DNA from 2 places in the Exiguobacterium sp. R-39 genome. Region 1 is predicted to be linked to the other one. Evidence: a T-box and tRNA genes for the amino acid it is inferred to sense, from the RefSeq annotation. Region 1 holds a T-box; the other holds one or more tRNA genes.
What was found. A T-box is a leader RNA that pairs with one kind of tRNA and senses whether it is charged. The one in region 1 lies ahead of trpS (tryptophan--tRNA ligase), so its partner is inferred to be a tRNA-Trp.

Region 1 (14,707 bases):
ATATTCCGACGCTTAACCCAACAACTTCTACGGATGCCGTGTCGTTCAACGTCTTGAACAACACGATGGAAGGTCTTTATCGTTTAGATGACAAGCAACAGCCGACACCAGGTATTGCTGAAAGTCACACAGTTTCTGACGATAAATTGACGTACACATTCAAGCTACGTGATGCTAAATGGTCGGACGGTACACCAATCACAGCAAAAGACTTCGAATATGCTTGGAAAGAAGTCTTGAACCCGGAAAATGCTTCGCAATACGCGTATGTCTTCTACAACATCGAAGGTGCTGAAGAATACAACACGAAAAAAGGCGAGCGTGATGCGGTTGGCGTCAAAGCAGTTGACGACAAGACATTCGAAGTCAAATTGAAAGCACCAGCGGATTACTTCCTTGGTTTAACTGGATTCGGTCCATTCATGCCGAAATCGGAAGAACTTTCGAAAAAAATCGGTAAGGACTTCGGTTCGACAGCAGATAAATCACTTTACAACGGACCATTCAAGTTAACAGAATGGACACGTGAACAAGGCTGGAAAATGGTCAAAAACGACAACTATTGGGATAAAGATAGCGTCAAGTTGAACACAATCAACGTCAAGGTCGTTAAAGAAACTTCAACAGCAGTTAACCTTTACGAAAAAGGCGATATCGACCGTGCTGGTCTCTCTTCAGAATTCGTTGCTCAGTATCAAGATAATGACGAGTTCAAAACAAAGGGTGAATCTACAATCTTCTACCTTTACTTGAACACGAAAGTCAAAGCATTAAACAACGAAAAAATCCGTCGCGCAATCGACATGGGTTACAATAAAAAAGGAATCACGGACGTCATCTTGGCGAACGGATCACTTCCTGCAAACTATCTCGTACCAAAAGATTTCGCGAAAGATGCTGACGGAAAAGACTTCCGTGAAAAGTACCCGACATTCAACGAGTACAATGCAGACGAAGCGAAAAAACTATGGGAAGAGGGCTTAAAAGAGATCGGTCAAAAATCGGTTGAACTTGAGCTTCTTAACTACGATAGTGATGACGCGAAGAAAATTGGTGAGTTCTTGAAAGGTGAGCTTGAGAAGAACCTTCCAGGCATGAAAGTCACAATCAAGCAACAACCGTTCAAAAACAAACTTGATCTCGAAAACAAAGGCGACTTTGAGTTCTCATTCGCCGGCTGGGGTCCTGACTACCAAGATCCAATGACGTTCCTCGATCTCTTCTTGACTGACGGACCATACAACCGTGGTAAGTGGTCAGATAAAGAGTACGATAAACTCATCAACGATGCAAAAACACAAACGGATGCTACAAAACGTTGGTCAGAGCTTCAAGAAGCAGAGAAAATCCTTCTTGATTCTGCAGCCATCTCACCTGTTTATCAGCGTGGACGTGCATTCATGGTTAAACCATACGTTAAAGGGATTGTCGAACATAACTTCGGCGCAGATTTCTCGTACAAATGGGCTTCAATCGAAGGTAAATAAGTATAAAAAGCGTTCCCTTAACTGGGAGCGCTTTTTTTGTTGCGCAAATAAAAAAACCTTTCTTCTAAAAAAATAAGAAGAAAGGCAAGAATCGTTGAAAGACACCTAAAATTATTTCTTTACTTTTGCGCGTTTCCGTTGGAGTCCCATCGCTTTTTCGACTTTCGCCAATTTACGTGAAGCAACCAGATCTGCTTTGTCGCGACCATTGTCAAGAATCAAATCGAGTTCTTCTGAATCAATTAAGTCGTAATAACGTTGCTGGATCGGTTCTAGTTCAGCAACGATGACTTCTGCGACATCTGATTTAAATACACCATAGTTCAATCCATCATACTTTGCTTCCAAGTCTTTGATTGAAATACCAGCCAGCAATGAATAAATTTCGAGCAAGTTTGAGACGCCCGGTTTGTCTTCCCGGTCAAATCGAACGATCCCCTCGGAATCCGTTACGGCAGACTTGATTTTTTTGCGAATCACGTCCGGAGCGTCGAGCATCGAAATATAGCCTTTTGGATTTGTATCCGTTTTTGACATCTTTTTATCGGGAGACGTCAAGCTCATGATACGGGCACCCGTTTCGGCGATGACCGGCTCCGGCATTTTAAATGTTTCGTAATAGCGGCTGTTAAAACGTTGCGCTAAGTCACGTGTCAACTCGATATGTTGTTTTTGATCGTCGCCGACTGGAACAAGCTCTGCATCATATAAGAGAATATCGGCTGCCATCAAGGTTGGATAAACAAATAATCCAGCACCAATCCGGTCTTTGCCTTGCGACTTATCTTTATATTGTGTCATACGTTCTAGTTCACCCATACCGGACAGACATGTCAGCATCCACCCGAGCTGAGCGTGCGCTTTAACTTCCGACTGGACGAAGATTGTTGATTTTTCAGGATTGAGTCCGCTTGCGATATAAAGTGCAGCAAGCGCCCGTGTATTGTTCATAAGTTCAATCCGGTCAATTTCGACCGTGATGGAATGTAAGTCGACGATACAGTAATATGCATCGTGTTCGTCCTGAAGATTAACAAAGTGTTTCATCGCGCCAATGTAGTTACCAAGCGTCACCGTACCCGTTGGCTTAATGCCTGAAAAAATCGTTTTCATGAGAATCCCTCCAAAAAATGAAATAAAAAAGATGACACATCCCTTGAATCATTCAAGGGACGAGTCATCGCGTTGCCACCCAAGTTGCTAGAAAACTAGCCGCTCATTTGCTGTAACGGGCAGACCCGTCTGATTCTACATCATTTCGAATCAGCCACTCCGAAGTCCATTCCATCTGCGCCGACTGTCCATTTCCACCATCCATGGACTCTCTGTAAGTGGTTATCAGATGTACTACTCTCCATCACTGTGTTCTCGTATAACGTTATCTCCACTTTAGCACATGTTTCTTCTAATCGTCATCAAAATTCCGTCAAATGAACGATAAGAGTAAAGAGACGACGATACAAATAAAACCACTCGAGAGATAAGGAACCGTCCGGTTAGAAGCCCGCTTTTGTTTTGCTTTTAAAAGTTCACTTTCTTCATCCTCGTCTTCGTAATAATCCCCATCGACTTCCCGTAACTTCGCTTCCCGTTGCTTTTTAAAGCCTGCAGTGATGCCTTTAAAAAATCCATTGGCAGACATATTGGAGAAGAATCCGATAGCAAGTAACAGGAAGCCGGCAATGAACAAGCCGCCTGACAAGTGATAAACAAATGAATGGGTAGCGTCGGTGGCGACGGCCCAAATCGTGTAGACAGTTGTTAAAATCAAAGCAATCAGAAGCGGGCGTAATAGTTTAGCAGACATGATGAACCTCCTACGGCAAGATGATGATTTCATTATACGCAAAGTCAAGGATTGTTACGACTCTGTACTATTCAGGACGTATAAAATAGCAAATAGTGTGACTATTCACTTGACGATATTGTTATTCTCACATAAAATCAATTTATCACTTCGTTTAAGTTTTTGAAACTAGGTCAATGCGTTTTGGGGAACGTTGAGGCAGTTTCGACGAGATGTCCAAAAATCGTTTATATTAAGCGGTTTTGAAAATGAAAAGGAGATGACTCACCGATGAATAAAAAAACAGTCGGTCTCGCGTTATCAGTTATGCTTGCAGGAAGCGTTGTACTTGCAGGTTGTTCAACAACAGGTGACGGAGATAAAGATGCAGGTTCTTCTAAAGGCAAAAAAGTTTTACGATTAACGGATACTTCTGATATTACGACGGTCGATCCGGCACAAGCAACAGATGCAGTTGCGTTCAACATGATCGGAAACACGATGGAAGGTCTTTACCGGTTAGACAAAGACGGGAAAGCGATTCCGGCACTTGCTGAAAAAACAGATATCTCAAGTGATAACCTCACATATACGTTTACGCTTCGTGATTCTAAATGGTCAGATGGTACACCAGTCAAAGCACAGGATTTTGAATTTGCATGGAAACGTGCCGTCGATCCAAAAACTGCTTCCGGTTATGCATACATCTTTGATACGGTCAAAAATGGTGCTGATGTCTCACAAGGAAAAAAACCAGTCGACGAGCTAGGTGTCAAAGCGATTGACGACAAGACACTTGAAGTTAAACTCGAACGTCCGGCACCATACTTCCTTTCACTCACATCATTCGGAACGTATACACCAATCAGCGAAGATTTCTATAACAAAAACAAAAAAGACTTCTCGCTTAAACCGGATAAACTTCTTTACAACGGTCCTTTCGTTTGGACATCTTGGAAAACGGATTCAAAACGTATTCTGACGAAAAACGAAAACTATTGGGATAAAGATGCCGTTAAACTCGATGAGGTCTCGATCAGTGTCGTTAAAGATAACTCTACCGTTGTAAATCTGTATGATACGGACGAAATCGATTATGCCGGCCTCACGTCAGAGCAAGTTGCGACATATGAATCAAAACCTGAATTCAAGACCGCACTCCGTTCATCGATTGCTTACTTGAAGTTCAACAATGAAGACGCCACAATGAAAAACGTCAATGCGCGTAAAGCGATCGCACGGGCAATCGATCCAAAAGGGATCACGGATACGTTACTTGCGAACGGTTCGATTCCGACTACAAGCTTCATTCCGAAAGAATTCATCAAAGATGACGCAGGTAAAGACTATACAAGCGACATCAATTGGTTCGACCGGGATGCGAAAGAAGCAGCTGATCTTTGGAAAAAAGCAAACGGTGATAAGAAAGCAACGATTGAACTCTTGTCATTCGATAGCGAAGACGCGAAGAAAATCAGTGAATACATGAAGGGACAGATTGAGAAAAACCTTCCGAATGTCACTGTTGCGATCAAACAACAACCGTTCAAAAATAAACTGGATTTAGAAGCAAAAGGCGATTACCAAATGTCTTATGCGCTTTGGGGTCCGGACTATCAAGATCCAATGTCGAACTTATCGATCTTTGAATCGACAAACAGTCAAAATGACGTCAAATACAAATCGTCTGCCTACGATAAATTGTTGAACGCTGCCAACGAAGAATCAGATGTCGCAAAACGTCTTGATCTCTTTAAACAAGCAGAGTCACAATTGATCGAAAAAGACCAAGCGATCGCACCGATTTATCAAGCGGGTGCTGCATTCCTGAGTCGTCCGACGGTCAAAGACTTTAACCGTCAAGTTTTTGGTGCTGACTTCCAGTACAAATATGTTGATGTGAAGTAATTGAAAATGGGAGCGTCCTTGAGAACGTTTTCAAGGAACGCTCCTGTTTTATACGATTTTTTCTGAATGGAAACTCATTTTGTTAGCAGAAATGTGAAATTTTCGTAAAAAATAGGTTCTAATTACTTTGTTAGCAAAGTATAATGGAATCAAACGAAAAATTCTGAAATATTGGTTAACTGTGAAAAAACAGCGGCCAGGGGGGCGTCAATCAGTCCAAAATAAAAAAGAATTTTAATTTTTACGACAAAATTCTTGAATGTTCCGACAATTTTGGGTCATACTGATTTTATTGATGTTTCGAAAAAAACAGAAAATCTTTATAGGGGGTGCCATCTATGGGCCGTTATTTAGCTCAACGCCTTGTTTACGGCGTACTGACGTTTTTACTCATCGCTTCGTTCACTTTCTTCCTAATGGATCTGTTACCAGGTTCACCGTTCCAAAACCAGGAGAAACTTTCTCCTGAACAGTTAGATATCCTGCGGGATAAGTACAACTTGAATGATCCGCTTCCACAACGCTATGCAGCGTACATGGTCAACTTAGTTCAAGGAGACCTCGGTGTATCATTTAAATATGACAGCCGTCCAGTAACAGATTTGATTATGGAACGAATTGGACCATCCGCTCAATTAGGTATTCAAGCCCTTGTTCTCGGTGTAGTTCTTGGTCTTGTCCTCGGTGTTGTCGCGGCTCTTCGCCACAATACAGCAGTTGATTACGGTGCGATGTTCATTTCGGTACTAGGGATTTCCGTGCCATCATTCGTATTTGCGTCACTTCTTCAATATTATATCGGAGTGAAATGGGGCGTATTGCCAGTAGCCTTCTGGGAAAGTCCAGCACATACGATTCTTCCGACCGTTTCCTTATCGCTTGGAGTAACAGCCTCAATTGCCCGTTTCGTTCGAACGGAGATGCTTGAAGTCACCGGTCAGGATTACGTGACACTTGCTAAAGCAAAAGGCCTAGACGGTCAATCGATCACTTGGAAACACATGGTGCGTAACGCCTTGATTCCAGCCATCACGATTCTTGGACCAATGACAGCAGCCTTGATTACAGGAACATTCGTTATTGAAAAAATCTTTGCCGTACCGGGTCTTGGTGAATTGTTCGTTTCGTCCATCACACAAAATGACTATACGGTTATCATGGGGACAACGCTGTTCTTCTCGGCAGTCTTTATCTTTATGATCTTGCTCGTCGATATTCTGTACGGTGTCGTCGATCCACGGATTCGTTTGGGGGGTAGCAAATAATGGCAGAACAAAATTCAAACGCAAAAGCAGAACAGTTCGACTCATCACTGTTCCAACCAGTAGAATTTAATGAACAAGCGGGTGAGCGGATTGCCGGAAAAAGCTTAAACTTCTGGCAGGATGCCTGGACACGCCTTCGTAAAAACAAAGCGGCAATCCTGTCGCTCGTCATCATCGTCATCATCGCACTGTTATCACTCTTCGGACCGATGTTGTCCGGTAGAGATGCTTATACCCAAACGATTACTCAAGCTAAACTACCGCCAAAAATTACAGGTCTTGAGTGGGCTGGTTTTGACGGAATGGCAACACTTGGTGAAAAGCCAATCGATTTTTATGAAACGAAACAAGTCAAAGATACATTTTGGTTTGGTACGGACCATCTCGGTCGTGACTTATGGTCACGTGTCTGGGAAGGAACACGAATTTCACTCTTCATCGGTCTTGTCGCAGCAATCATTGATGTTCTAGTCGGTGTCACGTATGGCGGAATTTCTGCTTACTACGGTGGACGTGTCGATAATATCATGCAACGGATTGCGGAAATCCTGACAGGGATTCCGAACTTGATTTTAATCATCTTGTTCATCTTGATTCTTGAACCCGGAATCACGACCATCATCCTCGCGATGACGATCACCGGCTGGATCGGGATGAGTCGACTCGTCCGCGGACAGATCCTGAAACTTAAGAACCAGGAATTCGTTCTTGCAGCACGCACACTTGGTGCTTCTAGCGCACGTTTAGTATTCAAGCATTTGATTCCAAATACACTCGGTACAATCATCATTTCATTGATGTTCACGATTCCAGGTGCAATCTTCTTCGAGGCTTTCCTAAGCTTCATCGGTCTTGGTCTTGCTCCACCACAACCATCACTGGGTACATTGATCAATGAAGGGTACAAAGAATTAAAAACATTCCCTTACTTGCTCGTCATCCCATCGACAATCCTCGTACTTGTCATGATCAGCTTTAACATGCTAGCCGATGGATTACGTGATGCGTTCGACCCACGTCTGCGTCGCTAACGGAAATAAGAGAGGAGTTCATCCACAATGGAAACTATTTTATCAGTACGCGACCTGACTGTCGCTTTCCATACGTATGCTGGGACGGTTCAAGCCGTCCGCGGCGTATCGTTTGATTTAAAGAAAGGCGAAACACTTGCCATCGTTGGTGAATCCGGTTCAGGTAAATCGGTTACATCAAAAGCTATCATGCGTTTGATTCCAAATCCTCCCGGTGAAATCACGAAAGGTGAAATCATGTTTGACGGCCGTGATCTGGTCAAACTCTCTGATAAAGAGATGCAAAAAGTACGTGGTCGTGATATCGCGATGATCTTCCAGGATCCGATGACATCATTAAATCCGACGATGACCATCTTCAAACAGATTGCCGAAGGTTTGAAACGCCACCAGGGATTGACAGGCGATGCAGCTAAAAAACGGACGTTAGAATTACTGACACTCGTCGGAATTCCGAACCCGGAAGCACGTCTGAAACAATATCCGCACCAACTATCAGGCGGGATGCGTCAACGGATTGTTATCGCGATTGCACTGGCTTGTAATCCTAAAGTCTTGATTGCCGATGAGCCGACGACAGCACTCGATGTTACGATTCAGGCACAGATTCTTGAGTTGTTAAAAGACATCCAGCAAAAAACAGGTACAGCTATCATCTTCATTACACACGATCTTGGTGTCGTAGCGAACATGGCAGACCGTGTAGCGGTTATGTATGCTGGGAAGTTGATTGAAAAAGGAACGGTCGATGAAATTTTCTATGAGCCACGTCACCCTTACACATGGGGACTGCTTGGATCAATGCCACGACCGTCTGACGATCGTTCGCAAGACTTACCGGCAATTCCTGGAACACCACCGAACTTATTGCACCCACCACTCGGTGATGCATTTGCACCACGTAATCAGTACGCAATGAAAATTGATTTCGAGAAAGAACCTCCGTTCTTCCCGATCACAGATACTCATGAAGCGGCAACTTGGTTATTACATCCACAAGCACCGTATGTAGAACCACCGGTAGCCATCCGCGATCTTGCGCTGAAATATCGTCCAGATAGCACATTCGCGAAATCGCTTCTGAAAGGCGGTCTAAAGTAATGGAGAATCGTAGTAAATTACTTGAAGTAAAGAACCTCAAACAACACTTTAATATCGGTCGTGGTCGTGTCGTCAAAGCAGTTGACGGTTTATCATTCGATATCTATGAAGGAGAAGTTCTTGGTCTTGTTGGAGAGTCAGGTTGTGGGAAATCGACAACGGGGCGTTCAATCATCGGTTTATACGATGCGACAGACGGAGAAGTCCTTTTCAAAGGTGAAAATGTTCATGCTAAAAAATCGCGTAAAGAGAAATTGAAATTCAACCGTTCGATGCAGATGATTTTCCAAGATCCATATGCATCGTTGAACCCACGGATGACGGTCGGGGATATTATCGCTGAAGGAATCGATATTCACGGTCTTGCCAAGTCGAAAGACGAGCGGAACAACCGTGTATATGATCTTCTTGAAACAGTTGGTCTAACGAAAGAACACGCGAGTCGTTATCCGCATGAGTTCTCAGGTGGACAACGTCAGCGGATCGGGATTGCCCGTGCGTTAGCCGTCGAACCAGACTTCATCATTGCCGATGAGCCAATCTCTGCACTAGATGTATCGATTCAAGCCCAGGTCGTCAACCTGATGAAACAATTGCAACGTGATCGCAGTCTGACGTATCTGTTTATTGCCCATGATTTATCAATGGTCAAATATATCTCAGATCGAATCGGAGTCATGTATCAAGGTCACCTCGTTGAATTGTGTGATGCGGATCGCCTTTATGAAAATCCAGTCCATGCCTATACGAAATCCTTGTTATCAGCAATTCCACTTCCGGATCCAGAGCATGAGCGAACACGTAAGCGGATCATTTATGATCGCCCGACAGGCGGAGCGGTTGGGAAATCGAGTGAAGACTCAAGCATCCCGCCGTTGCGCGAAATCGAACCGGGTCATTATGTCTCGATGACAGATGCAGAACTCGAAGCGTATCAAGCACAACTTGTGTAATTTAACCAAACTAAAAGGCATTCCTGAAGTTATTCGGGAATGCCTTTTTTTAATTTTCGGAAGCAATACGGGGAAGGTTGTTGAAACGGTGGACAACCGAGTCAAGAGCATGCAGACGGCTGACGGCTTCTTCGAATGGAATTTTCTCATAATGATGAAGACCACCCGGTTGTTCTTCAAGCGTATCGGCATCATGGACCAATTGTTGCAATGGAGTCCGGTTAATCGTCCCCGGTGGTAAATAGGAATCTGTGTGCAACAGAACGGCAAGGGCGATTTCTTTTGCCCGTTCCGGTTCTTCACCGAGACGAATCAGTAATTTATGGGCCCGTTCCGCTCCTTTGATCGCATGGATGTCATTTTGACGGTAGAGATCATAATTCCATGTGCCGTCTGTATACCATTCATAATGACCGATATCATGAAGCAGGGCAGCCTTCGTTGCTGTATCTGCATCCAGACCACGCTGGGTAGCGAGTCTCAACGCCTGTTCTGCTACAGAAATGGCATGATTCAAGCCGGATCGTGCTAAATATTTTTGGGCAATCGGATGTTCAATAATAGTGACAAGGGTAACTGGCATAAAAAATAACTCCTTTCACGAGTAAGTATTTCTATACACTTTACGTGAAGTGGCGAGCAATTGCAACTATTTACTAAAGACAAATCGACAATCTCACATAATTAATTGCTTCAAGTAGGAATAGAAATCAGGTAAACGTGGTATACTAATTAATGTAGAAGATGATAATTTAGCTTTCGTTGGTTAACAGTTCTTTTTTCGGACCGAGTGAGGTGTCGGAGTATGAAAGAACGTGATAAAAAGAAAAAGTTGAAAAAACGCCTTTTGCGGGACATTTTCGAAAAAAAATTAAAAGAGATTAAACTCCCTAAAGCAAAAGAGACGATTTCTCAACCCTTTGATCACACACCAGCTTGCTGAAGCCACCTGGTGGCTCTAGCAAGTTTTTTTACGAAAAGTTCTTTCATCTCAAAACATATATCGGGTTTTATTTTTTAATGAAAATCAAAGTAAACTGTCAAGTAATAGAATCATCAACTACTGGGTAATAAATTTACGCAGGAGAAATGATGTGAAATCAGGGGGAGGATGTTTTTCAATGGTAACACTCTATACTTCACCAAGCTGTACTTCTTGTCGTAAAGCGCGCGCGTGGCTTGAAGAACATGAAATCCCATTTGTGGAACGTAATATTTTCTCAGAGCCATTATCGCTTGATGAAATTAAACAAATACTTCGTATGACAGAGGACGGAACAGATGAAATCATCTCGACACGTTCGAAAGTCTTTTCAAAATTAGATGTATCGGTAGAAAACTTATCGTTACAACACTTGTATGATTTGATTCAAGAATATCCAGGTTTATTACGCCGTCCAATTCTGATTGACGAAAAACGTCTTCAAGTTGGATACAACGAGGATGAAATCCGCCGCTTTTTACCGCGAAAAGTCCGTACCTTCCAGTTGTTGGAAGCTCAGCGCCTTGTCAACGAGTAAATTGTCATGAGCACGCTGCTTTCTGAGCAGTGTGCTTTTTGTTACCGCCTAAAAAGGTTAAAATAGAGATAACAAAGGAATATACCCTATATGTTTAATGATTCTTTTGAATCTATGTGAAGTGCTCGTTCGTATACTAGATAAGAGCGAGAGGAAAGGAGTGGACATATTGAAAATCGAACGCGTCAATGACAACACCGTCAAGTTCTTCATTACGTACACGGACATCGAACGCCGCGGCTTCGCCCGAGACGAGATTTGGTACAACCGTGAACGTGGAGAACAGTTATTCTGGCAGATGATGGATGAAGCGAATGAAAAAGAGTCCATCTCCTTCGAAGGTCCACTATGGATACAAGTACAGGCATTTGAAAAAGGTTTAGAAGTCACCGTTACAATCGCTAAAACAACGATTGACGGAGAACAAGTTGACGAAGATGAGTTGGATTCGTTACTTCGTTCCGCAATGTCTGATGCGGAAGAAAAAGAAACGGAACTCAGTCAAGATGTCTTATTTGAAACAACAGATTTCGAGCATATCATTGCCCTTAGCCAATATGCAGAAGCACCGATCTTCGAAGAAGTGAAAACGTCTCTTTATCAAAAAGACGGACTCTACCTGTTGCACCTTCACTTTAAAGAAGAAACAGAAGTGGAAGAACAGGAAAATGTAATGAGTCTGATTGCAGAGTACTTGAGCTTTAGTGAACAGACGATTCATCCTGTAGCAGAGTATGGAAAAATAATCGTACCTGGCGATGTCTTTACGTTCATTCGGAAGCATTTTCCGAATTAACAGAATCAAACGGTACAATCAAAAAGGACTGCTCCAATTTGTTTGGAAGCAGTCCTTTGTTGTGTAGAATAATCAAGTGAGGGTGTAACCGCCATCGACGACTAAGGTTTGTCCATTGATGTAACTTGCTTTATCGGATAATAAAAAGCAGACGACTTCTGCGATTTCAGACGGTTGAGCCGCTTCACCACGTAAATGATGTTTCATCGCTAAATCAAACTTATCTTTTCCACCATATAAGGAATGACTTAACTTCGTGTCGACAGGACCGGGACAGATAGCATTAAAACGATATTTTCCGTGAAACCGAGCAGCATATGTTTTCGTAAGCGTAAGAAGAGCACTCTTGGAGGAAGCATACGGCAAGAGCATGGCAGGGAATTTAACATGTCCGACAATTGCACTGTTATTAACGATGGAAGCACCACGACTCAGCCGTTTGACTGCATGTTGAATGATCTGCTCCGGTGCATGATAATTGACTTGAAAGACTTCGCTCTGTTGGTCAGTCACCCGTTCTGGTGCAACCGGCTTTCCGAAGGTTCCGGCATTGTTGAAAATCCCGTCAAGTATTGGGAATTGTTCTTTTGTGTCTTCGAAAAATCGATCGATGTCGGATGGAATCGACAAGTCGACTGGAAAGAAGTTGATCCGTCCTTCACCGCGACGTTCCAAATCGTGACCACGTTCCTCATTTCGTCCAAGCGCAAGGACAGTATGTCCTTCTTGTGCCAGTTGTAAGGCGGTAGCTTCACCAATTCCGCTTGTTGCACCAGTCACTAGATACGTTTTCATTTTGAATCGTCCCTTCTACATAAAAGTATGTCATTCATAACAAATTACAGGAGGGGATACCATGTTGCGACGTGTCCAATTACTTATGACGCTGCTGTTGACAGTCAGTCTGATCGGATTTCTTTCTTATTACTGGAGTGTGTACATGGTAGGATGGCTCTCTCTCGTCATCATTCTCGTCGTACTGAGTGTCTTCGTCATCATCTTGCTTGAGAACCGGAATCCGGAACGAACGCTTGTCTGGGCACTTGTCATGATGGCATTACCGGTCGTCGGTGTTTTCGTGTATTTCACCTTTGGTCAAAATTATAGACGAAAAAGAATGTTTCGTCTGAAAGCGATGCTCGATGAAGAGTCTTACATTAAATATCGTACCCAGTTTGATCATGGGATACACAATCGGGTGTTCCGACATGGACATTACACGAAAGTTGTTAAACTTATCGATTCGATCAGCCGCTTGCCGATTTCGTATAATAGCCATACGAAAGTATTGACGAACGGACAAGAGAAATTTCCGTTATTGTTAGCAGAAATCCGTCAAGCAGAACGCCATATCCATTTGGAGTACTATATCGTCCGGGATGACGCACTTGCGCTAGAATTGCAAGAAGCATTGATTGAACGTGCAGAAGCGGGAGTAGAGATTCGTTTTTTATATGATGCTGTCGGTTGTTTCTCAACGGACAAAACCTACTTCAAAAAGATGGAGGCGGTCGGAATCGAAGTGCGCCCATTTTTCCCTGTCGTCCTTCCTTTTATCTCGAGTAAATCCAATTACCGGAATCATCGGAAAATCGTTGTCATTGACGGTACAGTTGCTTTCACCGGTGGAATCAATGTCGGAGACGAGTATATGGGAAAAGATAAGATTTTTGGATTTTGGCGAGATACCCACCTGTTGGTCAGGGGAGAAGCAGTCTCGGAGTTGCAACTGATTTTCCTTCAGGACTGGTACTACATGACGGGAGAACGGTTGTTTACACCGTATTACATGAAACCGCTCGAAGTCATGGAGGAAGCGACAGGGGGTGTTCAAATCATTGCGAGCGGACCGGATGAACCACATGAAACAATGAAGTCTTTATACTTTGGTTTAATCACGGAAGCCCGCAGTTCGGTTTACATCGCTTCTCCGTATTTAATTCCGGATGAGGACCTGATGACAGCTTTGAAGACCGCCGCCATGTCTGGTATTGATGTCCGAATCCTCTTGCCGAGTTTTCCGGACCATAAAGTTGTTTTTTATGCCAGCCGCTCTTATTTTGACGACTTATTATTAGCAGGTGTAAAGATTTACGAATACAACAAAGGATTCATGCACTCGAAAGTCATCGTAGTCGATGATGCGATTGCGACGATCGGCACAGCGAACATGGACTTAAGAAGTTTCCATTTGAACTTTGAAGTAAACGCCTTTTTGTACGGGACAAATTCAGTCCATGAATTGACACGTGATTTTTATGAAGATTTTTCGAATTCTTCACAGGTCGAACGGAGTGTCTTTATTCAAAGAAGTTTTAGTCAACGTTTGATTGAATCCATTTCGCGGTTATTTTCACCGTTGCTCTAATGAGGAGGAGTAAGATGTTTGAGGCGATGGATGAGCAAGGAAATCGAATCAACAGTCAGCTTGAGACCTTACAATCGTTAGCAGGTAAAATACTATACTGTCCGTATTGCCAAACACGCCTTCGGATCCGGCAAGGGAAAAAACGGCTACATTTTGTTCACGTAACGGCCTGTACCGGTGAATCGTCAGAACATCAATTTTGGAAAACACGACTTGCTGCCCATTTTGAAAATTTACGATTTAAGGTTGAAATTGAGGCGGTACGGGGGCGAAGACGATTTGACCTTTTAATATGGCCCGGAGAAATCGGGATTGAGATTCAGCGCTCGAAAATGAGCGCTGAAGAATGGCGACGAAGATGGTCGATCGATCAACAAGGCGGATATCAAGTACGGTGGATCGGGTTTCATGAGTCGAGCGGTCAGTTTCTTAAGCTCGATGGCTGGATGAAACCGGCATTTATGAAGAATGGTTATATTGATTTAATCGAGC
Region 2 (14,707 bases), 1.4 Mb from region 1:
TCGCTGTTTCGATCAGATGTTTGAATACAGGTTTATCATGATACGTCTCAATCGTCCGTTTAATTGCATCCAGGAACTCTTGCGCATTATAATTCGAGAACGAGAAGCCATTTCCCTCTAAAGTGAACTGATTAAATGGTTGGACAGTGTCACGCAAGCCACCGGTTTCCCGAACAATCGGCAACGAACCGTACTTCATCGAGATCAATTGACTAAGGCCACACGGTTCGAAACGTGACGGCATCAAGAAGGCGTCACTGCCGGCATAAATCCGTTGGGCGAGTCCGACATCAAAACCGATGTAGGAAGCTACCTTGTCCGGACGAATCGTTGACGCATGCTGGAACAACCCTTCATACTCCGCTTCTCCCGAACCAAGAATGATGAACTGTGCATCGAGTTCGAACAGATCAGGCAGGATATGGGCGAGTAAATCGATTCCCTTTTGATCGACAAGACGTGAGACAAAGCCAAATAACGGCACATCCGGATTGACCGGTAAGCCAAGTTCCTGTTGTAAGGCTGCCTTGTTCACTGCTTTACCTTCTTCAACCGTCTTCACATCATAGTTTTCTACCAGATGTTCATCCGTATCCGGACTGAACTGTCTGTAATCAATTCCGTTCAAAATTCCTCGGACGTCGACGGCACGGTGTTGTAAGACCGGTTCCAGTGTTTCCCCGTAGTAGGGATCCATGATTTCATCACGGTAAGACGGGCTGACAGTAGTAATTTGATTGGCATGGACAAGACCAGCCTTCATATAGTTGACGAGACCGTTATGGGCGATTCCGTCTGCAGTGAAGTGTTCGTGACTAAGACCAAGCAGATCACCCAGTACTTCTTCCGGGAAGACACCTTGATATTGCAGGTTATGGATGGTAAAGACCGTTTTGATTTCCTGATAACGGTTGAGATGCTGATAATGAATCCGTAAGAAAGCCGGTAAGACGCCGGTTTGCCAATCATGACAATGGATGACATCCGGTACTTCCTCTGCATCGACACGTTGAATCATTTCAAGGACCGCTCTTGAGAAGTACGCAAAACGCTCCGCATCGTCATAATGACCATAAATTACACCATCGCGCTTGAAGTAGTATTCATTGTCGATGAAATAAAACGTCACACCGTCTTGTTTTAGACGCAAGACTGCTCCAAATTGTTGACGCCATCCGACCGGGACGATGAAATCAAATAAAAATTCCATCTCTTGTTTGTATTGTTCTTTAATTTGACCGTAGTTCGGTAAAATGACCGAAACTTCCGCACCCTCTTCAGCAAGCGCTAAAGGGAGCGAGCCGACGACGTCAGCTAGCCCCCCTGTCTTGATGAATGGTGTCGCTTCTGTGGCAGCAAACCATACCTTCATAATGACATCCCCTTTTAAACGATTGTTTGTTTCTTGATGACAATCGGTTCTTCAGCCGTTCCACGGATGACTTGTCCGCGTTTCACTGTTACCTCTTTGTCAAGGATCGCGTATTCAACGACTGCGCCTTCTTCGATGACTGATTTTTGCATGATGATCGAGTTTTTAATACGCGCATGTTTTCCGACTTTGACACCACGGAAGAGGATGCTGTCCGTTGCCGTTCCCTCTAGCTTACATCCGTTCGCAACAAGTGAATTCTTGATTGTAGATCCCGGTAAGTAACGTGTCGGTGGTTCGTGTTTGATTTTCGTGTAAACGTGTTGGAAGTCGTTGATTGCTCCCCACTGTTCGAGTAACAGCATGCTTTCACGGTAGTACGAACGAAGGGAATGAATCACTTGTGATGTACCTGTGTATTCATAACCATGGACATGAAGTCGGTTTAATTGAGAACGAATGATGCTTTGAAGCAAATCATATTCCCCGCGACCGATTGCTTCGTCAACGAGACGGACGAACAAGTTTTTTGACAGGACAACTGTTTCCATGTAGAACGTCTCATCCGATGGTTCATACCCGCGTGAACCGATTGCCGTCACACGGTTCTGTTCACTAAAACGAATCGGACGGCAATAGTTACACGGCAAATCACGCTTCGTATAAACGACCGTAATATCGGCATTGGATGATTTATGTTCACGCAGCACATCGCGATAATCAACAGCGGATAAAATATTTGATCCTGTAATCACGACGTAGTTCTCTTTACTGCGTAAAAAGAAGTCGCGGTGTAAATGGAAGTTTGATAAATCACCACGGAATTCATGGGCATCTTGTGATAAAGCCGGCGGGAAGATGTATAATCCGCCGTTTGACCGGTCCAAGTCCCACTCTTTGCCGGATCCAAGATGATCCATCATGGCCCGGTATTTTTCAAGTGTAAAGACACCGATATTCGCAATCTCATTTTGAACCATGTTTGTTAATGTGAAATCGATGAGTCGATAACGACCTGCGAATGGTACGGCAGCCAAGTTGCGGTGTTCCGTCAATTCTTTAAAGAATCCTTCTTCACCGCTCAGATTGATGACTCCTAGTAAATCTGTTTTCATCGGTACTTCCCCCTTATTGGATCGCTTCTTTGATGACTTCATTTTTCGGAATGACACTGTTCGCTTCGATGACAAAGACTTCGCCGTTCGGTGTTCCGATTGTTGCCCCGTCTTCTACGACGACGCCGTCTGCGAGAATCGCTCGGTGAATCGTGACGTCTTTACCGATCTTAACGTTCGGGAAGATGACCGAATCCTTCACAAGTGAACCTTCTGCGACGTCAACGCCGTAAAAGAGAACCGAATGATTGATTTCGCCTTCGATATGGCATCCTTCGTTGATGATCGAAGTATCGATTGAAGCATTGTTCCCGATGTACTGTGGTTGTTGATTTGGATTGACGGAGTGTACTTTCCAAGACGGTTCATACAAATCAAACTCCGGATCCGCTGCAAGTAAATCCATGTTGGCTTCCCAAAGTGATTGGATTGTTCCGACGTCTTTCCAGTATCCCTTGAATTTATAGGCACGAATATTTAGGTTTTCAAATAGCATGTTCGGAATGATGTTTTTCCCGAAGTCAAAGCTTGATTCTGCATCCCCGGCATCTTGAATCAAGTGACGTTTCAAGACATCCCAGTTAAAGACGTAAATTCCCATCGAAGCCAGGTTTGATTTCGGATTTTCCGGTTTTTCTTCAAATTCATTGATTCGAAGATCTTCGTCCGTATTCAGGATCCCGAAGCGCGGTGCTTCTTCCCAAGGGACTTCGCGAACAGAAATCGTGACGTCTGCTCCCCCTTGACGATGTTCCTCAATCATTTTTTCGTAATCCATTTTGTAGATGTGATCCCCTGACAATACAAGCACATAATCTGGATCGTATTGGTTGATGTAACTCATATTCCGGTAGATGGCATTCGCCGTTCCTTCATACCAGTTTTTCCCGTTTTGGGCTTGGTATGGTGGCAGGATCGTTAATCCACCGTTACGGCGGTCAAGATCCCAGGCACTTCCGATTCCAAGATAGCGGTTCAGTTCAAGTGGTTCATATTGCGTCAAGACTCCTACTGTGTCGATTCCTGAGTTCGTACAGTTAGATAACGGGAAATCAATGATTCGATATTTCCCTCCAAACGCGACCGCCGGTTTTGCAGTGTGTTTCGTAAGTGCTCCTAGACGTTTTCCTTCTCCGCCAGCAAGCAACATCGCGACGACATTCTTTTTAGCCATTTCGTCCCCTCCAGTTTGTGCTCTTTTTGTCCATCAATCATGTGTTTTAATTTATACAGATACTCTTATATACCCACCTTTTCTCTTTTTAATATAACATTCCTGCAAAATAGGTTTATTAAAATACAAATTTCTTAAATTTCTCTACTGTTTTCTCCATAAAAGACCGATAATAGGAATGAAATGCCGTTTGAAAGGAGTTTTCATGAGAATCACGACCGGATACACCTTAGTGTTGGCTTTAGCTTTTAGTTTAGTACTAACACTTTTTTCAGTTCGTAATCAGTTGGATCTTGCCCAGGATTTGTTCCGTTGGGCAGATCAAAAAACGACTGATCGCCCCCTCGCATCGTATCAACCGATTACTGTCACGTACCAAAAAGAACGCCTCGAGCTTTATGACGGGTTACGCCGGAATGATTTGAAAGCAAATGCTTTACCGCCAAAGGTCGAGCAGGCTTTCATTGCAATTGAAGACCGGCGATTTTATCAACATGACGGTTATGATATCACCGGTATTTTGCGAGCGTTTACAGAAAATCAATCCGGCGATAACAAAGGTCAAGGCGGGAGTACCATCACCCAGCAACTGGCACGGATGACTTATCTTTCCACAGAAAAAACCTATACTAGAAAAATAAAAGAAATTTTGATTGCGATCGAATTGGAACAAAAATATTCAAAAAAAGAGCTTTTAACGGCGTATGTCAATCAAGCTTATTTTGCGAATAATATCTACGGCATCGAACTCGCAGCAACATCCTATCTTGGAAAACATGCAAAAGATTTAAACTGGGCGGAAGTCAGCTATTTGGCTTCGATTCCAAACAATCCGTCTCTTTACAATCCATTGCGGTTTCCGAAAAATACAAGCAAACGCCAACAACGCATTTTAAAAGCTTTGCAGCAGACGCAAAACATTTCAAACAAAGCCCGGAAGCAGTCGGTCAACCTTTCGTTTCATAAGCCGACCATCCGGTATCCTGATTACATTGATGCCAGCGTATCAGAAGCAATCCGCCAAACAGCCGCTTTAAAAAATTTGAGCATGTCACAGGCTGAACAGTATTTACATCAACATGGCGCCGTCATTCAGACTTATCTTGATCCGGCAGAACAGACGCGGGCCAAACAAGCGATTCAACAACTCCCCCAACCGATTGAAGGCGCTTACGTCGGAATCGATGGAGATACACGTGGTGTAACAGCACTTGTCGGCAACAAGTCCAATGTACCGGGACAGCTCAACCGGGCGGTTCAGTCTTACCGTCAGCCTGGGTCAACGTTGAAACCATTACTTGTTTATGGTCCCTACCTTGAAAAGACGAAAAAAACATTAACGAGTCGATTGGACGGAAGTCCTGTTTGTTTTGACGGGTACTGTCCGCAAAACAGTAACAACCGGATTCTCGGAAGCGTGACGATTGCTGATGCGATTGCTTACTCCTACAATACACCAGCCTTACGTGCTTTTTCTGTTTCGTTTAATGAAGGATTGAAGACGATCCGACCGTTCCGGTTCAGTCAATGGACGGAAGAAGATAATTCCTACAACAGTGCATTAGGCGGGTTGAAGTATGGCGTCAGTCCACTTGAACTGACTAGTGCCTATACAACCTTTGTCAATGATGGACTTTACAGTCCCTCTTCGATGATCCGCACCATCACGACGGATCAGGGAGCACTTTACCGGCATACGATGTCAACGGACCGGATCTGGTCGAGCCGGACAAACCAATTACTGCGCAAAGGGCTCCACAACGTCATGACCTATGGAACAGGACGCTTGGGTTATGATTCTAATCCTGCCTATACAGGAGGCAAGACCGGTACGACAAATGACAATAAAGACATGTGGTTTGTCGGCATAAAGAATCAACATGTCGGAGGAATCTGGCTTGGGGCAGATATTCCCCGTGCCTTCCCAAGCGAAGCGAACAGTACATTACAGGTCAGAACGTGGGCTTCGATTGTCCAATGACTTATTTCGTAAACAAAACGGCTTGTCCTAGCGAATTGAACAAGCTCAGTCCGACCCAGGTCAATCCGGCCAGTAATATGCCCCATGCCAGAAAAAGAAATACCACTAGTCCGATGGCTCCTGCAGTGGAGGTCATTTTACTGATTTGAAACACGTAAAAGAAAAAATAGAATAAAAAAGAACTTGCCAGTACGAGACAAACTAACGGGAACGATGTCATGAATGCAAAACTGATGCATCCTCCGATTAACAGGAGAATACTGCCGGGGCGTAACATACTCAATGTCGTTCCCACCTGTTCTTTGATGAAAAACGCAAACCCAAGCTGATTAATCGTATCGGAAATCAGTTTCAAAGAACTGAAGATCATGAAATAAATGATTAAAAAGCCAAGCCATACGAGCAACTTCGTGTTACGTGCACTAAGTATTTGTAGTAGCTCGTCGTAGACCCCGACGTCATTCAACCACGTCAGTGCAAGCTCAGACGTAGCAATCGCAAGAGACGTACTGAACAGCAGGATGCTGATCAGAGGGGCATAACTCAATAAGTAGACGTTCGTCCGCATTTCGAATCTCCATTCATAGAAATTTCATATGTAGCACACAATTACACTTACAAGTATACTATAATAGATTATATCGGTTATTGAGACTAAAGGGGGAAGCAAAAATGGCATTTATTTTAATGGTAGGCGTTAGCCTCGCTTTCTTGACAGCGATTTTTACTGCAGGCTACAACAAAAAACCTGAAGGTAACGAATAAAACAAATCCCCCTGCCCGTTCATTCGGGTCAGGGGGATCTGTTGTTTTACAGTAGATTCGCATATCCTTGTTGCCGGAGTGCTTCATACACGATGATGGCAGCCGTGTTCGAGACATTGAGCGAACGAACAAGATTCGATTGCGGAAGACGGATGCAACGATCCAGATTCTCATCAATGACGTTTAACGGTAATCCTTTTGTTTCGCGTCCGAAAACAAAAAAGTAGTCTTCTTCAACGTTCGATAAATCCACTTGGCTTGGATATTTTTCGCCATACTTCGTGATATAGTAGAACGTCCCATCCGGATGTTTATCCCACAACTCTTCCAACGAATCATGATACCTTACATCAACGAACTCCCAATAATCAAGACCTGCCCGTTTCAACTGTTTATCATCCGTTGAAAACCCAAGCGGTCGTATTAAATGTAAGACTGAATGCGTCGCTGCGCATGTCCGTGAAATATTACCTGTATTTTGTGGAATTTCTGGTTGATACATGACGACGTGAATGGCCATTAATTCTTCTCTCCTAACTCATGCGCAAGCAGCGCTTCTTTATGGGCAATGCCACTGGCAAAACCCGTCATTTTACCGGATGCCCCAATAATCCGGTGACAGGGATAAATCAAAGCGATTGGATTCCGATTCAAAGAACCTCCGACTGCACGGGCCGCCTTTTCGGAACCAATCATTCGTGCCAGTTGTCCATAACTTGCTGTCTGGTCGAACGGAATCAATCTCAACGCTTCCAAGACACGCTGCTGGAAGACGGTCACTTCTAGCCGGCAAGGAACGTCATCCAATGCGCCCGGCTGTCCTCGTTCATATGCTTCAAGTGCATCGGCTAGAAAATCAGGCAACGGTGCCTCATAATAGGCAGCTTCGTCAAGATATTGCTTCAGACGATTCATGTCATGTCCAAAATCGAGATAGACGACTTCATCTTCTTCCCACCCGATAACCAACTCACCAAACGTATAGGTCAATTTTTTATACGGCATGCCCGCTCCCCCATTCCTCAAGCAAACGATTCCCTTCCACTTGAACATCTTCCGCAGAATCAGTCAACAGACGCCCTTGGATATAGTCTTTTGCTTCTTGACCGGCAATCCGACCAATTGCCCAGACGGCAAGGGCTCGCATATCTTCCCGCTGATCGGTTTCAGCCATCACTCGCAAAGCCTCGAGTGCCGTCCGGTCTTGATAATGTACGAGCGCACAGACGGCGTTACGTTGAATTGGTTTTTTCCCACGCCATGCACCCGATAATGAACCAAACCGTGTTTTAAATTCACGATTACTAAGAGAAAGCAACGGAATGAGTAACGGTTTGACCTGTTCCGGATCAGGTTGCAGTTCGCTGTGTTGTGTGGCATGTTTTTTCCGGTTGTATGGACAAACTTGCTGACAGGTATCACAACCGTATAAACGATTTCCGAGGGCATATCGGAAATGTTCAGGAATCAGAGTCTTCGTTTGCGTAATGAACGAGATGCAACGTTTCGCATCGATGACACCCGGTTCAATCAGTGCATCCGTTGGACAAGCATCGAGACATTTATTGCAGGAACCGCACAACTCTTCGACCGGCTCATCCGGAGGCAGATATTGATCTGTAATCAATTCTCCTAAATAAAGATAAGAACCATGTTCCTCGCTAATGATGGAACAGTTTTTCCCGCTGAATCCGATCCCTGCCCGTTCTGCGACCGCACGATCGACCAGTTCTCCCGTGTCGACCATCGAACGTGATCGAGCTCCGGGGATCAGTTCTTGAATTTTTTCTTCCAGCAATGTCAATCGCTGCTTCAGAGCCTGATGGTAGTCCAGTCCCCAAGAAGAACGTCCAAAGATTCCGCGCCGTTCCCCTTCTTTTCCACGCGGAGCATCCTTGAGCTTACTTGGATAAGCGACGGCGATTGCGATGATGGAGACGGCATCATCCAGTAACAGCGTTGGTGTCGTCCGCCGTTCAAGATCGGGTTCTTCAAATCCGGAAGCATATCCTTTTTCTTGTTGTTGAATGAGACGCTGTTTCATCACCAGAAAAGGATCCGCTGTCGTAATACGGAATTCATCGATACCAATTTCTTTGGCATACCTCTGCAATTCTTTTTTCAACAATTCCCCCTGCATCGTATCTCTCCTTTCGCTTGTTTATCTCCATGCTAAACAAAAAGAGCAAAGTGTCAATTAAAAACGACACGTTGCTCTTTTCAGGTAAGCGGGTGAAGGGAATCGAACCCTCATCATCAGCTTGGAAGGCTGAGGTTTTACCACTAAACTACACCCGCATAATCAGGTGAATCTTAAATGAGATCGTACAAAGGTAAAAGCGGGTGAAGGGAATCGAACCCTCATCATCAGCTTGGAAGGCTGAGGTTTTACCACTAAACTACACCCGCAAGATACCGGTGGTCGGAATCGAACCGACACTCCAAAGGAACACGATTTTGAGTCGTGCGCGTCTACCAGTTCCGCCACACCGGCACAATCTCTTGCAAAACTATTCAATTAAGAATTATTGGAGGCGCCAGTCAGAATCGAACTGACGATAGAGGAGTTGCAGTCCTCTGCCTTACCACTTGGCTATGGCGCCATTTATTGGAGCGGAAGACGGGATTCGAACCCGCGACCCCGACCTTGGCAAGGTCGTATTCTACCACTGAACTACTTCCGCACAAAAAGCTGGGCTGGAAGGGATCGAACCTTCGCATGCTGGAATCAAAATCCAGTGCCTTACCACTTGGCCACAGCCCAATAATAAAAGGGCGACTGATGGGAATTGAACCCACGAATGCCGGAATCACAATCCGGTGCGTTAACCACTTCGCCACAATCGCCATAATAATAAAACAGGGGCAGCAGGAATCGAACCCGCGCTGACGGTTTTGGAGACCGTAGTTCTACCGCTAAACTATGCCCCTAAAGTGGTGGGGGGGGGCGGATTCGAACCGCCGAACCCGAGGGAGCGGATTTACAGTCCGCCGCGTTTAGCCACTTCGCTACCCCCCCACAAATGGGAAAACATTAAAAATCATATGGTGGCTTTGGACGGAATCGAACCGCCGACACGAGGATTTTCAGTCCTCTGCTCTACCGACTGAGCTACAAAGCCTTAATAATGGCGGTCCTGACGGGATTCGAACCCGCGATCTCCTGCGTGACAGGCAGGCATGTTAACCGCTACACCACAGGACCGTATGTAATAATTGCGGGGGCCGGATTTGAACCGACGACCTTTGGGTTATGAGCCCAACGAGCTACCAGACTGCTCCACCCCGCGATGATAAAAAATGGTGACCCGTACGGGAATCGAACCCGTGATACCGCCGTGAAAGGGCGGTGTCTTAACCGCTTGACCAACGGGCCATTTTATAATTGAAAATGTTATGGCGGAGAGCAAGGGATTCGAACCCTTGAGACGCTTATGACGCCTACACGATTTCCAATCGTGCTCCTTCGGCCACTCGGACAGCTCTCCATTGCATGTGGTGAAGAAGTAATAAATGGCTCCGCAAGTAGGATTTGAACCTACGACCTACCGGTTAACAGCCGGTTGCTCTACCACTGAGCTATTGCGGAACGATCGCCTGGCAGCGTCCTATCCTCACAGGGGGAAGCCCCCAACTACTTTCGGCGTTCAAGTGCTTAACTTCCGTGTTCGGCATGGGAACGGGTGTGACCACTTGGCTATCGCCACCAGACATCTATCATCTTAACATTATGTTTCCATAACGTCAAGCGCTTTTTTGAAAGGCTCGCGCCCTCAAAACTGAAGTCATCAACAATGCATCTGCTAGAACAAGGCCTCGACCGATTAGTATCACTCAGCTCCGCATGTCGCCATGCTTCCACCCGTGACCTATCTACCTCATCGTCTCTGAGGGGTCTTTCTTGATTACTCAAAGGGAAATCTCATCTTGGAGGGGGCTTCATGCTTAGATGCTTTCAGCATTTATCCCGTCCGCACGTAGCTACCCAGCGATGCTCCTGGCGGAACAACTGGTACACCAGCGGTGCGTCCATCCCGGTCCTCTCGTACTAAGGACAGCTCTCCTCAAATTTCCTGCGCCCACGACGGATAGGGACCGAACTGTCTCACGACGTTCTGAACCCAGCTCGCGTACCGCTTTAATGGGCGAACAGCCCAACCCTTGGGACCTACTCCAGCCCCAGGATGCGATGAGCCGACATCGAGGTGCCAAACCTCCCCGTCGATGTGGACTCTTGGGGGAGATCAGCCTGTTATCCCCAGGGTAGCTTTTATCCGTTGAGCGATGGCCCTTCCATGCGGAACCACCGGATCACTAAGCCCGACTTTCGTCCCTGCTCGACTTGTAGGTCTCGCAGTCAAGCTCCCTTCTGCCTTTGCGCTCTACGAATGATTTCCAACCATTCTGAGGGAACCTTTGGGCGCCTCCGTTACTGTTTAGGAGGCGACCGCCCCAGTCAAACTACCCGCCTGACACGGTCCTCCAGCCGGATGACGGCTGCGAGTTAGAGACTCTATGCATGAAGGGCGGTATCCCAAGGGTGACTCCTCCGAAGCTGGCGCTCCGGTCTCGACGTCTCCCGCCTATCCTGTACATCATGCACAAAGCCTCAATATCAGGCTGTAGTAAAGCTCCATGGGGTCTTTCCGTCCTGTCGCGGGTAACCTGCATCTTCACAGGTACTATGATTTCACCGGGTCTCTCGTTGAGACAGTGCCCAAATCGTTACGCCTTTCGTGCGGGTCGGAACTTACCCGACAAGGAATTTCGCTACCTTAGGACCGTTATAGTTACGGCCGCCGTTTACTGGGGCTTCGGTTCAAAGCTTCGCTTGCGCTAACCCATCCCCTTAACCTTCCAGCACCGGGCAGGCGTCAGCCCCTATACGTCATCTTGCGATTTAGCAGAGACCTGTGTTTTTGCTAAACAGTCGTTTGGGCCTATTCACTGCGGCTCTACTCAATGTAGAGCGTCCCTTCTCCCGAAGTTACGGGACCATTTTGCCGAGTTCCTTAACGAGAGTTATCCCGCGCGTCTTAGAATTCTCATCCCGCCTACCTGTGTCGGTTTACGGTACTGGCACCTTCCACCTCACTAGAGGCTTTTCTTGGCAGTGTGAAATCGTGACCTTCGTCCCTACGGGACTCCGCATCGTTCCTCGACTTTGGTGCCTGACGGATTTGCCAATCAGACGGTCTCGAAACTTACACATGCACTTCCATCCGCATGCGTCACTATCCTCCTGCGTCCCCCCATTGTTCAAACGGTGGATCGGTGGTACAGGAATATCAACCTGTTATCCATCGCCTACGCCTTTCGGCCTCGGCTTAGGTCCAGACTAACCCTGAGCGGACGAGCCTTCCTCAGGAAACCTTGGGCTTTCGACGGAGGGGATTCTCACCCCTCTTTTCGCTACTCACACCGGCATTCTCACTTCCAAACGCTCCACTGCTCCTTACGGTACAGCTTCACAGCGGTTTGGAACGCTCCCCTACCATTCCTTACGGAATCCGCAGCTTCGGTGGTATGTTTAGCCCCGTTACATTTTCGGCGCGGCGCCACTCGACTAGTGAGCTATTACGCACTCTTTGAATGGTGGCTGCTTCTAAGCCAACATCCTAGCTGTCTAGGCAGCGCCACATCCTTTTCCACTTAACATACACTTTGGGACCTTAGCTGGCGGTCTGGGCTGTTTCCCTCTTGACTACGGATCTTATCACTCGCAGTCTGACTCCCGAGTATAAGTTGCCGGCATTCGGAGTTTAACTGAATTCGGTAACCCTGTGGGGGCCCCTAGTCCAATCAGTGCTCTACCTCCGGAACTCTCAACCTCGAGGCTAGCCCTAAAGCTATTTCGGGGAGAACCAGCTATCTCCAGGTTCGATTGGCATTTCACCGCTACCCACACCTCATCCCCGCACTTTTCAACGTGCGTGGGTTCGGACCTCCAGTCAGTGTTACCTGACCTTCATCCTGGACATGGGTAGATCACCTGGTTTCGGGTCTACGACAACGCACTATGGCGCCCTATTCAGACTCGCTTTCGCTACGGCTCCGCCTCATCAGCTTAACCTCGCGCGCTATCGTAACTCGCCGGTTCATTCTACAAAAGGCACGCCATCACCCATTAACGGGCTCTGACTACTTGTAGGCATACGGTTTCAGGATCTATTTCACTCCCCTTCCGGGGTGCTTTTCACCTTTCCCTCACGGTACTGGTTCACTATCGGTCACTAGGGAGTATTTAGCCTTGGGAGATGGTCCTCCCGGATTCCGACGGGGTTTCACGTGTCCCGCCGTACTCAGGATCCACTCTGGAGGGAAAACAGTTTCAGCTACAGGGCTGTCACCTTCTTCGGCCGGCCTTTCCAGGTCGTTCGCCTACTGTCTTCCTTTTTGACTCCGTATAGAGTGTCCTACAACCCCGGAGAGCATGCTCTCCGGTTTGGGCTGTTCCCGTTTCGCTCGCCGCTACTCAGGGAATCGCATTTGCTTTCTCTTCCTCCGGGTACTTAGATGTTTCAGTTCCCCGGGTCTGCCTCACGCTACACTATGTATTCATGTAACATGTCCCATCCCATTACGGATGGTGGGTTCCCCCATTCGGAAATCCTCGGATCAAAGCATACTTACTGCTCCCCGAAGCATATCGCTGTTCGTCGCGTCCTTCATCGGCTCCTAGTGCCAAGGCATCCACCGTACGCCCTTCATACCTTGATCTAGCATTTTGGTATTCTAAGAACACACGTCTAATGACATGGTTATAAAAATTTGATGTCTTGTTGATGTCTTCAGTTTTCAAGGTGCGAGTGTCTCTTGCGAGACGGAGAGACGAGCTCTCAAAACTGAACGATGGGCATGTCCCGTAAGGGACGTTTTCCTTAGAAAGGAGGTGATCCAGCCGCACCTTCCGATACGGCTACCTTGTTACGACTTCACCCCAATCATCTACCCCACCTTCGACGGCTGGCTCCTTGCGGTTACCTCACCGGCTTCGGGTGTTGCAAACTCTCGTGGTGTGACGGGCGGTGTGTACAAGACCCGGGAACGTATTCACCGCAGTATGCTGACCTGCGATTACTAGCGATTCCGACTTCATGCAGGCGAGTTGCAGCCTGCAATCCGAACTGGGAACGGCTTTCTGGGATTGGCTCCACCTCGCGGTCTCGCTGCCCTTTGTACCGTCCATTGTAGCACGTGTGTAGCCCAACTCATAAGGGGCATGATGATTTGACGTCATCCCCACCTTCCTCCGGTTTGTCACCGGCAGTCTCCCTAGAGTGCCCAACTGAATGCTGGCAACTAAGGATAGGGGTTGCGCTCGTTGCGGGACTTAACCCAACATCTCACGACACGAGCTGACGACAACCATGCACCACCTGTCACCCTTGTCCCCGAAGGGAAAACTTGATCTCTCAAGCGGTCAAGGGGATGTCAAGAGTTGGTAAGGTTCTTCGCGTTGCTTCGAATTAAACCACATGCTCCACCGCTTGTGCGGGTCCCCGTCAATTCCTTTGAGTTTCAGCCTTGCGGCCGTACTCCCCAGGCGGAGTGCTTAATGCGTTAGCTTCAGCACTGAGGGGCGGAAACCCCCCAACACCTAGCACTCATCGTTTACGGCGTGGACTACCAGGGTATCTAATCCTGTTTGCTCCCCACGCTTTCGCGCCTCAGCGTCAGTTACAGACCAAAGAGTCGCCTTCGCCACTGGTGTTCCTCCACATCTCTACGCATTTCACCGCTACACATGGAATTCCACTCTTCTCTTCTGTACTCAAGCCTTCCAGTTTCCAATGACCCTCCCCGGTTGAGCCGGGGGCTTTCACATCAGACTTAAAAGGCCGCCTGCGCGCGCTTTACGCCCAATAATTCCGGACAACGCTTGCCACCTACGTATTACCGCGGCTGCTGGCACGTAGTTAGCCGTGGCTTTCTCGCAAGGTACCGTCAAGGTACGAGCATTACCTCTCGTACTTGTTCTTCCCTTACAACAGAGTTTTACGATCCGAAAACCTTCATCACTCACGCGGCGTTGCTCCATCAGACTTTCGTCCATTGTGGAAGATTCCCTACTGCTGCCTCCCGTAGGAGTCTGGGCCGTGTCTCAGTCCCAGTGTGGCCGATCACCCTCTCAGGTCGGCTATGCATCGTCGCCTTGGTGGGCCATTACCCCACCAACTAGCTAATGCACCGCAAGGCCATCCCAAGGTGACGCCGGAGCGCCTTTCATCATCAGACCATGCGGTCTGAAGAACTATTCGGTATTAGCTCCGATTTCTCGGAGTTATCCCAATCCTTGG

Region 2: it encodes a tRNA-Trp, which carries the amino acid that the T-box ahead of trpS (tryptophan--tRNA ligase) is inferred to sense. The anticodon was not compared.

What each region holds. Positions count from the first base shown of each region.
Region 1 is NZ_CP187965.1:2,087,037-2,101,743, reverse strand. It holds gene ACP26N_RS11165 (peptide ABC transporter substrate-binding protein) at 1-1,487, shown strand, start outside; gene trpS (tryptophan--tRNA ligase) at 1,599-2,600, opposite strand; T-box leader at 2,653-2,857, opposite strand; gene ACP26N_RS11155 (DUF3899 domain-containing protein) at 2,914-3,294, opposite strand; gene ACP26N_RS11150 (peptide ABC transporter substrate-binding protein) at 3,565-5,181, shown strand; gene opp3b (oligopeptide ABC transporter permease) at 5,520-6,446, shown strand; gene opp3C (oligopeptide ABC transporter permease) at 6,446-7,477, shown strand; gene ACP26N_RS11135 (ABC transporter ATP-binding protein) at 7,505-8,578, shown strand; gene ACP26N_RS11130 (ABC transporter ATP-binding protein) at 8,578-9,531, shown strand; gene ACP26N_RS11125 (HD domain-containing protein) at 9,581-10,114, opposite strand; gene ACP26N_RS11120 (hypothetical protein) at 10,337-10,474, shown strand; gene spxA (transcriptional regulator SpxA) at 10,653-11,051, shown strand; gene mecA (adaptor protein MecA) at 11,221-11,847, shown strand; gene ACP26N_RS11105 (SDR family NAD(P)-dependent oxidoreductase) at 11,920-12,642, opposite strand; gene cls (cardiolipin synthase) at 12,704-14,215, shown strand; gene ACP26N_RS11095 (competence protein CoiA family protein) at 14,230-14,707, shown strand, end outside.
Region 2 is NZ_CP187965.1:688,546-703,252, reverse strand. It holds gene glgA (glycogen synthase GlgA) at 1-1,372, opposite strand, end outside; gene glgD (glucose-1-phosphate adenylyltransferase subunit GlgD) at 1,387-2,487, opposite strand; gene ACP26N_RS03670 (glucose-1-phosphate adenylyltransferase) at 2,501-3,661, opposite strand; gene ACP26N_RS03665 (transglycosylase domain-containing protein) at 3,867-5,642, shown strand; gene ACP26N_RS03660 (DUF5366 family protein) at 5,644-6,210, opposite strand; gene trmL (tRNA (uridine(34)/cytosine(34)/5-carboxymethylaminomethyluridine(34)-2'-O)-methyltransferase TrmL) at 6,454-6,927, opposite strand; gene ACP26N_RS03650 (methylated-DNA--[protein]-cysteine S-methyltransferase) at 6,927-7,412, opposite strand; gene queG (tRNA epoxyqueuosine(34) reductase QueG) at 7,402-8,547, opposite strand; tRNA gene ACP26N_RS03640 (tRNA-Gly) at 8,635-8,705, opposite strand; tRNA gene ACP26N_RS03635 (tRNA-Gly) at 8,746-8,816, opposite strand; tRNA gene ACP26N_RS03630 (tRNA-Leu) at 8,821-8,901, opposite strand; tRNA gene ACP26N_RS03625 (tRNA-Cys) at 8,937-9,010, opposite strand; tRNA gene ACP26N_RS03620 (tRNA-Gly) at 9,017-9,091, opposite strand; tRNA gene ACP26N_RS03615 (tRNA-Gln) at 9,100-9,171, opposite strand; tRNA gene ACP26N_RS03610 (tRNA-His) at 9,182-9,254, opposite strand; tRNA gene ACP26N_RS03605 (tRNA-Trp) at 9,268-9,338, opposite strand; tRNA gene ACP26N_RS03600 (tRNA-Tyr) at 9,343-9,426, opposite strand; tRNA gene ACP26N_RS03595 (tRNA-Phe) at 9,454-9,529, opposite strand; tRNA gene ACP26N_RS03590 (tRNA-Asp) at 9,537-9,612, opposite strand; tRNA gene ACP26N_RS03585 (tRNA-Met) at 9,624-9,697, opposite strand; tRNA gene ACP26N_RS03580 (tRNA-Glu) at 9,709-9,783, opposite strand; tRNA gene ACP26N_RS03575 (tRNA-Ser) at 9,805-9,895, opposite strand; tRNA gene ACP26N_RS03570 (tRNA-Asn) at 9,922-9,996, opposite strand; rRNA gene rrf (5S ribosomal RNA) at 10,003-10,118, opposite strand; rRNA gene ACP26N_RS03560 (23S ribosomal RNA) at 10,212-13,127, opposite strand; rRNA gene ACP26N_RS03555 (16S ribosomal RNA) at 13,293-14,707, opposite strand, start outside.